Regions from separate parts of the Spiribacter aquaticus genome, predicted to be linked through region 3. Evidence: predicted binding sites of a transcription regulator. Region 3 holds the regulator's gene; each other region holds the start of a gene.

Region 1 (3,272 bases), on a different contig from region 3:
GGCCAGCAACAGCGCGAAACCGATCAGGATGACGGTCTTGATCGGGTAGAGCGGCAACCCCCCGGGGTTAGGGCTGACTTCGCCCCGCGCCCAGGCCAGGGCGACATAGTCGACGCCATTGAGGAGCATGACCCCACAGAATGGCACCAGCGCGAGCAGCGCACCCAACAGATCCACCCACGCCCGCGTGCGGGCGCTGAATCGGGACTGGAGAATGTCGACGCGGATGTGCCCATCGTGGCGGAGCAGATAGGCGCTACCCAGCAGGAAGATCACCGCGAAAGCCTGGATCTGGCCCTCGAGCAGGGCGTTCGAGGACAGCTGCATGCCGAGCTCCGCGCCCAGATAACGGCCAATCACGTTGATCACCCCGAGGGCGATCATCAGCATCGCCACCCATCGCAGCGCCCGGCCCACCCGGTCGCTGAGCGCATCAATCATTCCTGAGAGCGTCAGCAGTCCGCGCATCACACGGCCACTCACCAGGCCGACTCCATCATCGCCACCAGGGTTTCGGCGGGCAGCACCACCGGGTTGCCCTTCATCGATGAGGACCGCTCGGCGGCCGCGGCAATCGCTGGCAGATCACTGCGCACGAGCCCCGCCGAGCCCAGACCGGGCAGCCCCTGCGTACGGGACCACTGCGCGAGGTGATCAATGGCCGTGTCGGCCTCGCAACCCAGGGCGTCGGCGATCCACCCCTCCACCGCGCCGATCCGCGCGGCGGTTGCACCATGGGTGGCGGCGCGATTGGCCCGCAGGGCCGCTGGCAGCAATGCGCCGGCAATGGCGCCATGGGGCAGGTCGGTCATGCCGCCAAGCGGCCCGGCAAGGCCATGCACGGCACCCAGCCGGGCATTGGCGAGGGCCAGGCCCCCGGTCAGACTGACCCAGGCCATGTCGTCACGCGCGGCCGGATCCTCGCCCGCCATCAATCGCCGGAGCGCCGTCAGTCCCAGAGGAATCGCATCGCGGCAGAGTGCATCGGTAAACCGATTGGCCTGACCGCTGAGATACGGCTCAATCACCTGCGTCACGGCGTCGAGACCGCTTGCCAGGGTGACCGCGGCCGGTGAGTGATCGGTCAGGGCAGGATCGACGAGGGCCACTGCCGGGAGCAGACGCGGATCACGCAGTGACACCTTGCGGCGGGCCTCGGGCACGTCAATCACCGCGTTGCGGGTCGCCTCGGTGCCAGTGCCGGCCGTCGTGGGGAGGGCAATGAACGGCAGCGGCGTGGCATCCAACGCGGCACCGCCACCCACCACCTCGAGATAGTCCAGCACATCCCCCGCGGCCGGGATGAGCGCCGCCACCGCCTTGGCGGTATCGATCACGGACCCGCCGCCCAACCCCACGACCACGTCGACGTCGGCCTGACGCCCCAGCGCCACGCCGGTCTCGATGAGACCCACATCGGGCTCGTGGGGGCAGGCCAGGCACGCGCACCCGGTGCCCATTTCCGTCAGTCCGTCGACCAGCCACTGCGCCCGAGCGGCGTTGGCACCATGAACGACCAGTGCCCGGCGGCCATGGGCGAACACGGTACTGACCGCCTCGACGGCCGTATCCCGACCAAACCGGACATGACGGGGCAGGTGCAGATCAAAGGCGGTGGACATGCGCTTCTCCGGGATTTTTCAAGCCGCCTATCGTCGCAGGCGGATGCCGGGTCGTCCATGCCATCAGATGCACTGTTTATGTGCAGATCGCCCGGACTTGTCCAGACTGGTGCATCCGTGACATAACGGATCCCGGCACCGTTGACGGCCGCGGGTCGAGGAGGAGAGTCCACCCGATTGGCACGTAGTTTGCTTGAGACAGGGGTGCCGAACTGGCTTTGCACACCCTCGAGACAAAAGAGGAACGCGGGAATGAATAAGACAATCATCTCAATGGGCCTTGCCGCGACCGGGCTGCTGGCGTTTGCCGGCACCACACAGGCGGCCACCCTTCAGGACGTGCAGGATGCAGGGGAACTGCGCTGCGGCGTCAGCAACGGGCTGCCCGGGTTTTCACAACCCGACAGCAGCGGCAACTGGGCGGGCATCGATGTGGACACCTGCCGGGCCGTCGCGGCCGCGGTACTCGGTGACGCCGATGCCGTGGAATTCATCCCCCTGACCGCCGCGGAGCGTTTCACCGCCCTGCAGTCGGGCGAGATCGATGTGCTGTCGCGCAACACCACGTGGACGACCACCCGTGATGCGTCGCTGGGCCTGAACTTCACCGGCACCAACTACTACGACGGGCAGGGCTTTCTCATCAAGACCGCGCTCGGCGTCGACAGCGCCTATGACCTCGACGGGGCCGCGGTCTGCACCCAGGCCGGCACCACCACCGAGCTCAACCTGGCCGACTTTTTCCGGGCCAACGACATGGAGTATGAAGCGGTGGTGTTCGACACCTCCGAGGCGAGTGCCCAGGGCTTTGACAACAACCGTTGTGACGTCCTGACCTCGGACACCTCGCAGCTCGCGGCGCTGAAGACCCAGCTGACGGATCCGGATTCCGCCGAGATCCTGCCGGAGATCATCTCCAAGGAACCGCTGGGCCCCGTGGTCCGGCAGGGCGATGACGAATGGTTCAACGTCGTCAAATGGGTGCTGTTCGGGCAGATCAATGCCGAAGAGTACGGCATCACCTCGGAGAACGTCGAAGAGATGGAGTCCTCGGACAACCCGAGCGTGCAGCGTATCGTCGGCACCTCCGGCAACATGGGCGAGATCCTTGGCCTCGACGACGACTTCATGGTCGATGTGATCAGCCAGGTCGGGAACTACGGCGAGATGTTCGAGCGTAACGTGGGCCCGGACACGCCGCTTGGCCTCAACCGGGGCAATAATGCCCTGTGGACCGACGGTGGCATCCTCTACGCACCGCCGTTCCGGTAAGCGCACTACGGCGCAATGAAACCGCCCGGGCGTCGGATGCCGATGCCCGGGTGCTGACAACCCACTCACCCACGGCACAGGCCGGCAGTCATGAGCAGCGACCCGACACCGCTTAAGCCGGGCAACCCCAAACCCTGGAATGATCCGCGCGTCCGCTCGGTGGCCTTCCAGCTCATCGCAATCGCCGCCGTGGCCTGGATCGGATACAGCCTTTTTCAGAATACGATCAGCAACATGGAAAGCCGGGGCATCCGCACCGGGTTCGGGTTTCTGAATGAAACCGCCGGCTTCGGCATCATCATGAGCCTGATCGATTACAACGAAACCATGACCTATGCCCGGACCTTTCTGGTCGGGCTGACCAATACCCTGCTGGTC
Region 2 (3,272 bases), on a different contig from region 3:
GCGCCGGCAGGAACTGCATCAGCGGTTCGCCCAGCGCCTGACGGCTGCTGACGTGCAGAAGCGATTCGGCCGCGGCGTTCATGCGCACGATCCGGCGCTCATCATCGATCGCCACCACCGCCCGGGTCAGATTATCGAGAATCTCACGGGCATCGATTGGCATCGCATCCGTCATCATCGACCTCATTAAAGAAAAAACCCCCGCGGAGGCGGGGGTCTTCATGCGACCGTCTCCGCGATCGACGCCGATCAGACGCTGTAGTAGAGATCGAACTCGATCGGGTGCGTCGTCATCCGCAGCTGCTGCACGTCCTCGCGCTTGAGGTCGATGTAGCCGTCGATGGAATCGTCGGTGAACACGCCGCCGACCTTGAGGAACTCACGGTCCTTGTCGAGCGCGTCCAGGGCCTCTTCCAGCGAGAACGCGACCTTGTCGATCTCGGCCTCTTCCTCGGGCGGCAGATCGTAGAGGTCCTTGTCCATGGCATCGCCGGGATGGATCTTGTTCTGAATGCCGTCAAGGCCGGCCATCAGCATCGCGGCAAAGCACAGATACGGGTTGGCGGTGCTGTCCGGGAAGCGCAGCTCGATCCGCCGGGCCTTGGGATTGGCCACCCAGGGGATGCGCACCGACGCCGAGCGGTTACGGGCCGAGTAGGCCAGCAGCACCGGCGCCTCAAAGCCGGGGACCAGACGCTTGTAGCTGTTGGTCGAGGCGTTGGCGAAGGCGTTGATGGCCTTGGCGTGCTTGATCAGGCCACCGATGTAGTAGAGCGCCGTCTCGGACAGGCCGCCGTACTGATCGCCGGCAAACAGCATCTCGCCGGTCTTGCCGATGGACTGATGGACGTGCATGCCGCTGCCGTTGTCACCCACGACCGGCTTGGGCATGAACGTCGCGGTCTTGCCGTAGGCCGCGGCCACGTTGTGCACCACATACTTGAGGGTCTGCACCTCGTCGGCCTTTTTCACCAGGGTATTGAAGCCGACACCGATCTCGCACTGCCCGGCGGTGGCCACCTCATGATGGTGCACCTCGGTGGTCATGCCCACTTCGGTCAGGCACTCGAGCATGGCCGAGCGCATGTCGTGGAGGCTGTCCACCGGCGGGACCGGGAAGTAGCCGCCCTTCACGCCCGGGCGATGGCCCATGTTGCCGTCGGGATAGACCTTCTCAGTGTTCCAGTCGGCTTCCTCGGAGTCGATCCTGTAGAAAGAGCCGCTCATGTTGGTGCCGTAGCGCACGTCATCAAACACGAAGAACTCGTTCTCGGGCCCGAAGTAGGCCACATCACCGATGCCGGTGGACTGCAGATACGCCTCGGCGCGCTGGGCGATGGAGCGCGGATCCCGACCATAGCCCTGCATGGTGTTGGGCTCGATGATCTGGCAGACCAGCGTCAGGGTCATGTCGTCGAAGAACGGGTCGAGCATGGCGGTATCGGCATCGGGCATGAGGATCATGTCCGACTCGTTGATGCCCTTCCAGCCATCGATTGACGAGCCGTCGAACATCTTCCCCTCGGTGAAGAGATCGGCATCCACGGCGTGGGCCGGCAGCGTCACGTGCTGCTGCTTGCCCTTGGGGTCGGTGAAACGCAGATCCACGAAGCGGACCTCGTTGTCCTTGATCATTGCAAGAACGTCGTCGGCGGTGTGAGCCATCGTTCGGCCTCCAGTCATGTTCATTGAAAAGTCCCACGGGGATAAGCATTTTCCGTGCCAACCCGCCGAAGTGCACCAAAACGGGCCCTGCCGTGACCGATTCCGGGCATCATCCGGGTGCATGCACCACCTTAACGCGTTTGGTGGTGCAAACGCACCAATACCGTGCATCAGGCGCCGGCGGGCTGCCTGACAGGGATGGCGCGGGCGGGCTATACTTTCCGCTTTCGCCGCTTTGCTGGAGAGCATCGATGACGTTTCAGGCGCTGATTCTCGCGCTGCAGAAGTACTGGGCCGACCGGGGCTGCGTCCTCATGCAGCCGCTCGACATGGAGGTGGGCGCGGGCACCTTCCACCCCGCGACCTTCCTGCGGGCCATCGGCCCCGAGCCGTGGCGCGCCGCCTACGTCCAGCCCTCCCGCCGGCCCACCGACGGCCGCTATGGCGAAAACCCCAACCGCCTGCAGCACTACTACCAGTTCCAGGTGGTGCTCAAGCCCTCGCCCAAGGATATCCAGGAGCAGTATCTGGGCTCGCTCGAGGCACTGGGCCTCGACCCCCTGGTCCACGACATCCGCTTTGTCGAGGACAACTGGGAGTCCCCCACGCTGGGCGCCTGGGGCCTGGGCTGGGAGGTGTGGCTCAACGGCATGGAGATCACCCAGTTCACCTACTTCCAGCAGGCCGGCGGCCTCGACTGCCGGCCGGTGATGGGCGAGATCACCTACGGGCTGGAGCGCATCGCCATGTACCTCCAGGAGGTGGAGAGCGTCTTCGATCTGGTCTGGAGCGAGGGCGTGGACGGACCGGTGACCTATGGCGATGTCTACCTGCAGAACGAGCGCGAGCAGTCGCGGTACAACTTCGAGGAGGCCGATGTCGAAAGCCTTTTCCAGGCCTTCGACACCCACGAGCGCGAGGCGCTGCGCCTGGTGGAGCAGGGTCTCGCGCTGCCGGCCTATGAAATGACCATGAAGGCCTCGCATGCCTTCAACCTGCTCGACGCCCGCCACGCCATTTCGGTGACCGAGCGTCAGGGCTACATCCTGCGCGTGCGCACCCTCGCCCGGGCCTCGGCCCAGGCCTATTACGATTCGCGGGAGGCACTCGGCTTTCCGCTATGCCGCGACACCGGGTCGGATCGGAGCGTGGCATGAGCGGGGCAACGGCGACGCTGCTTTTTGAGCTGGGCATGGAAGAGCTCCCGCCCGGCGCCCTCGATACCTTGAGTGACCGCCTGGCCGAGGCGTTGGCCGATGGCCTGGACCGGGCCGGGGTCAGCCACGGCGAGGTCCGCGCCTTGGGCGCACCGCGACGGCTGGCGGTGCAGATCGAGGCGGTGGCCCGGCGCCAGCCCGATCGCGACTTCGAGCGGCGCGGCCCGGCGCGGGCGGTGGCCTTTGATGAAACGGGGGCCCCCACCCGCGCGGCGGAGGGGTTCGCCCGATCCTGCGGGGTGGACGTCGATCAGCTCGAGACCCTTGAGACCGACGAAGGCGCCTGGCTGGTCCACCGTGGCACCGAAACGGGGCGGGATACCGACGCGCTGCTGCCGGCGCTGATCGACCATGCCCTCACCCAGCTGCCCATTCCCAAGCGCATGCGCT
Region 3 (3,272 bases):
TGACATTGGCAGCCTCCCCATGCATGCCCGGGCGCGGCGCGGGATCGGCTACCTGCCGCAGGAGGCATCGGTGTTCCGGCGGCTGTCGGTGCTCGACAACCTGCTCGCCGTGCTCGAGACCCGTGACGGGCTGTCACGCCAGGCACGGCTTGAGCAGGCGGAGGCACTAATGGAGGAGTTCGGCATCGGGCATCTGCGTGACCAGGCCGGGATCAGCCTGTCGGGCGGCGAGCGACGGCGCGTTGAGATTGCCCGGGCGCTGGCAGCCGATCCGCGCTTCATCCTGCTGGACGAGCCCTTCGCCGGCGTTGATCCGATCTCGGTGGGCGACATCAAGGGCATCGTCCGACACCTGGCGGAGCGCGGTATCGGCGTACTGATCACCGATCACAACGTCCGCGAGACGCTGGCCCTGGTCGACCGTGCCAGCATCCTCAACGCCGGCCGGGTGATCGCCGACGGGACCCCCGGCATGATACTCGACAACGCCGAGGTGCGGGCGGTCTACCTGGGCGAGGACTTCCACCTGTGAGACTGGCGGGCGCCGGACAGCCGGCGTTACGCTATCCAGACCAATTCGCACGCGGGGAACAATGAAGCAGTCGCTTGAACTTCGGGCCAGTCAACAGCTCACCATGACGCCCCAGCTGCAGCAGGCGATCCGGCTGCTGCAGCTGCCGGCGGCCGAGCTGGCGCTCGAGATCCGCGAAGCGCTCGAGTCCAACGTCATGCTCGAGCCCGAAGACGACACCGATCACGCCGTCGCAGCCGCCGCGCCCGAGGGGACGACGCCGGCCACCCCCGATCCGTCGGAAGAGCGTCTGGGCTCGAACGCCACCGACGCCACCGAGCTGGGCGAGGGCATGGCGGTCTCCGAGCACTGGGATGACACCGGTCATAACGGGCCAGCGGGCGCCACGGCGGAAGGCGACGGCGGCAGCGACTTTCTCGATCGCCAGGCGGCCCCCGCCGATTCGCTGCGCGATCACCTGCAGTGGCAGGTCGATCTGTCCAGCCTGGGCGCGACCGACCGCCAGATCGCCGCCGCACTGATCGACGCCCTGGACGAGCGCGGGCATCTGGCCGAGCCGGTCAGCGAATTGCGGTCCGCCCTCGACGCCGATGTCGACGCCGACATCGACGAGGACGACATCAACGCCGTCCTCACGATCCTCCAGCACATGGACCCGATCGGCATCGGCGCCCGTGACGCCCGCGAGGCACTGCAGATCCAGATCGACGCCATGCCGCCGGACACGCCCGGGCGCCAGACCGCCCGCCAGGCCATTGAAGCCGACTGGTCACTGTTCAGCCCGGGCCGGCAGGTCGCGCTGCGCGAGCACCTGAAGGTCGACCAGGAACAGCTGGACCTGGCCCTGTCGCTGATCCGCCGACTCGACCCCCATCCCGGATCGCGATTCGGCGAAACCCGCACCGATTACGTCGTCCCCGACTGTCGGGTGCGGCGGGTCAACGGCCGCTGGCAGGTCGAGATCAACCCCGAGGCTTCGCCCCGGGTGCGCATCAACGACTACTACGCGAGCCTGATCCGGCGGGGCGACAGCAGCCGTGACAACAGCCTCCTGCGCGATCACCTGCAGGAGGCACGCTGGCTGATCAAAAGCCTGGAGTCGCGGCGCGACACGCTGCAGCGCGTGGCCGAATGCGTCGTCGAGCGCCAGCAGGCGTTTCTGGAGTATGGTGAAGAGTCGATGCAGCCACTGGTGCTGCGCGATGTCGCCGAGGCCATCGACATGCATGAATCGACCGTATCGCGGATCACCTCGCGGAAATACATCCTCACGCCCCAGGGGACGCTGGAGTTCAAGCATTTTTTCTCGAGCCATGTCCCGACGGCCGACGGCGGTGAGTGCTCGGCGACGGCCATTCGCGCGCGCATCCGCCGGCAGGTGGCGGCAGAGGATCCGGCCAGGCCACTCAGCGATTCACGGCTGACCGAGACGCTGCGTGGGGAGGGCATTCACGTGGCGCGGCGAACCGTGGCCAAATACCGGGAAGTCATGGGGATCGCATCGTCAACCCAACGCAAACGGCTACGCTGAAGAAGAAAACATAAGGGGAAATCATGAAAATCGACATCACCGGCCATCACGTCGATGTCACCAACGCGCTGCGTGACTACGTCGACGAGAAATTCCAGCGCCTCGAGCGCCACTTTGATCATGTCGTCGACGTCCATGTGATTCTGACCGTCGAGAAAAAGACCCGTAAGGCGGAGGCCACCCTGGTGGTCAGCGGCGCCCGGCTGTTCGCCGAGTCCACCGCCAGCGAGATGTATGCCGCCATCGACCTGCTGGTCGACAAGCTGGACCGCCAGGTCGTCAAGCACAAGGAAAAGCGCAGCGACCATCATCCGGAGCAGGGACGCGTCGGCGATAATCTGGAACCCTGAGCACTATGGAGCTTACCCGACTGCTGTCGGTGACGCGCACGCAGTGCGGGGTCGACGTCACCAGCAAGAAACGCGCCCTGGAGCGCATGAGCGAGCAGCTCATGGCCGATACCCGGGCGGGCGGCGACGCCACGCGCGCCATCTTCGAGGGGTTGATCGTGCGTGAGCGTCTGGGCAGCACCGGACTGGGGCGCGGGGTGGCACTGCCCCATACCCGCAGTCCCGATATCGAGACCCCGCGTGCCGCCCTGGTCCGTCTGAATACACCCATCGCCTTCGACGCCGCCGACAGCCAGCCGGTGGATCTGCTGCTCGCCCTCCTCGTGCCTGAGCACAGCAACGATGAGCATCTGCGCATTCTCGCCCGGCTCGCGGAGCTGTTTCGCGACGAACACCTGTGCACGCGGCTGCGCCAGTGCCGCAGCGACGCCGAGCTCTACGCCACCATGACCGGCAGCGACGACGGGGCGCCCGACGCATGAGCCAGATCCCCGGGACGCTGATGCGGGTCAACGGTGTGGGCGTCCTGATTCGGGGCGAGGCGGGCATGGGCAAGAGTGACACCGCGCTGATGCTGCTGCGCGCAGGTCATCAGCTGGTGGCCGATGACGCCGTGATGGTCATACGCCGCGGTGACCGGCTGATCGGCCGGGCACCGGACGCCGGTCGCGGGCGGCTGTGCCTGCGCGGGCCGGGGATCATTGAGGCCGGGGATCACTTCGGCACCGGTGCGGTGGCCGACTGGTCACCCATCGACTGCGCCATCGAACTGACCCGGGCCCGGCGTCGGGCAAGCGCCACGGCGGACTGGCAGACCCTGACGATCCACGGCATCGGCCTGGCCCAGCTGGCGCTGTCG

The links. Region 3 encodes sigma-54, which starts transcription at its own class of promoters, with help from an activator protein. Its sites were predicted from a motif close to TGGCANGNTNCNTGCTT; they were not measured.
Region 1: FPL11_RS09710 (amino acid ABC transporter substrate-binding protein) is a predicted target of sigma-54. The motif match lies at 1,801-1,817, and genes of this name have one in related genera.
Region 2: glnA (glutamate--ammonia ligase) is a predicted target of sigma-54. The motif match lies at 1,709-1,725, and genes of this name have one in related genera.

The regions. Positions count from the first base shown of each region.
Region 1 covers NZ_VMKP01000004.1:180,393-183,664, forward strand. The annotation lists gene FPL11_RS09700 (TRAP transporter small permease subunit) at 1-483, opposite strand, end outside; gene FPL11_RS09705 (iron-containing alcohol dehydrogenase) at 480-1,622, opposite strand; gene FPL11_RS09710 (amino acid ABC transporter substrate-binding protein) at 1,875-2,894, shown strand; gene FPL11_RS09715 (amino acid ABC transporter permease) at 2,985-3,272, shown strand, end outside.
Region 2 covers NZ_VMKP01000001.1:214,211-217,482, reverse strand. The annotation lists gene glnL (nitrogen regulation protein NR(II)) at 1-178, opposite strand, end outside; gene glnA (glutamate--ammonia ligase) at 250-1,665, opposite strand; gene glyQ (glycine--tRNA ligase subunit alpha) at 1,917-2,822, shown strand; gene glyS (glycine--tRNA ligase subunit beta) at 2,819-3,272, shown strand, end outside.
Region 3 covers NZ_VMKP01000003.1:138,985-142,256, reverse strand. The annotation lists gene lptB (LPS export ABC transporter ATP-binding protein) at 1-532, shown strand, start outside; gene FPL11_RS07150 (RNA polymerase factor sigma-54) at 594-2,063, shown strand; gene hpf (ribosome hibernation-promoting factor, HPF/YfiA family) at 2,087-2,413, shown strand; gene FPL11_RS07140 (PTS sugar transporter subunit IIA) at 2,419-2,895, shown strand; gene FPL11_RS07135 (HPr kinase/phosphorylase) at 2,892-3,272, shown strand, end outside.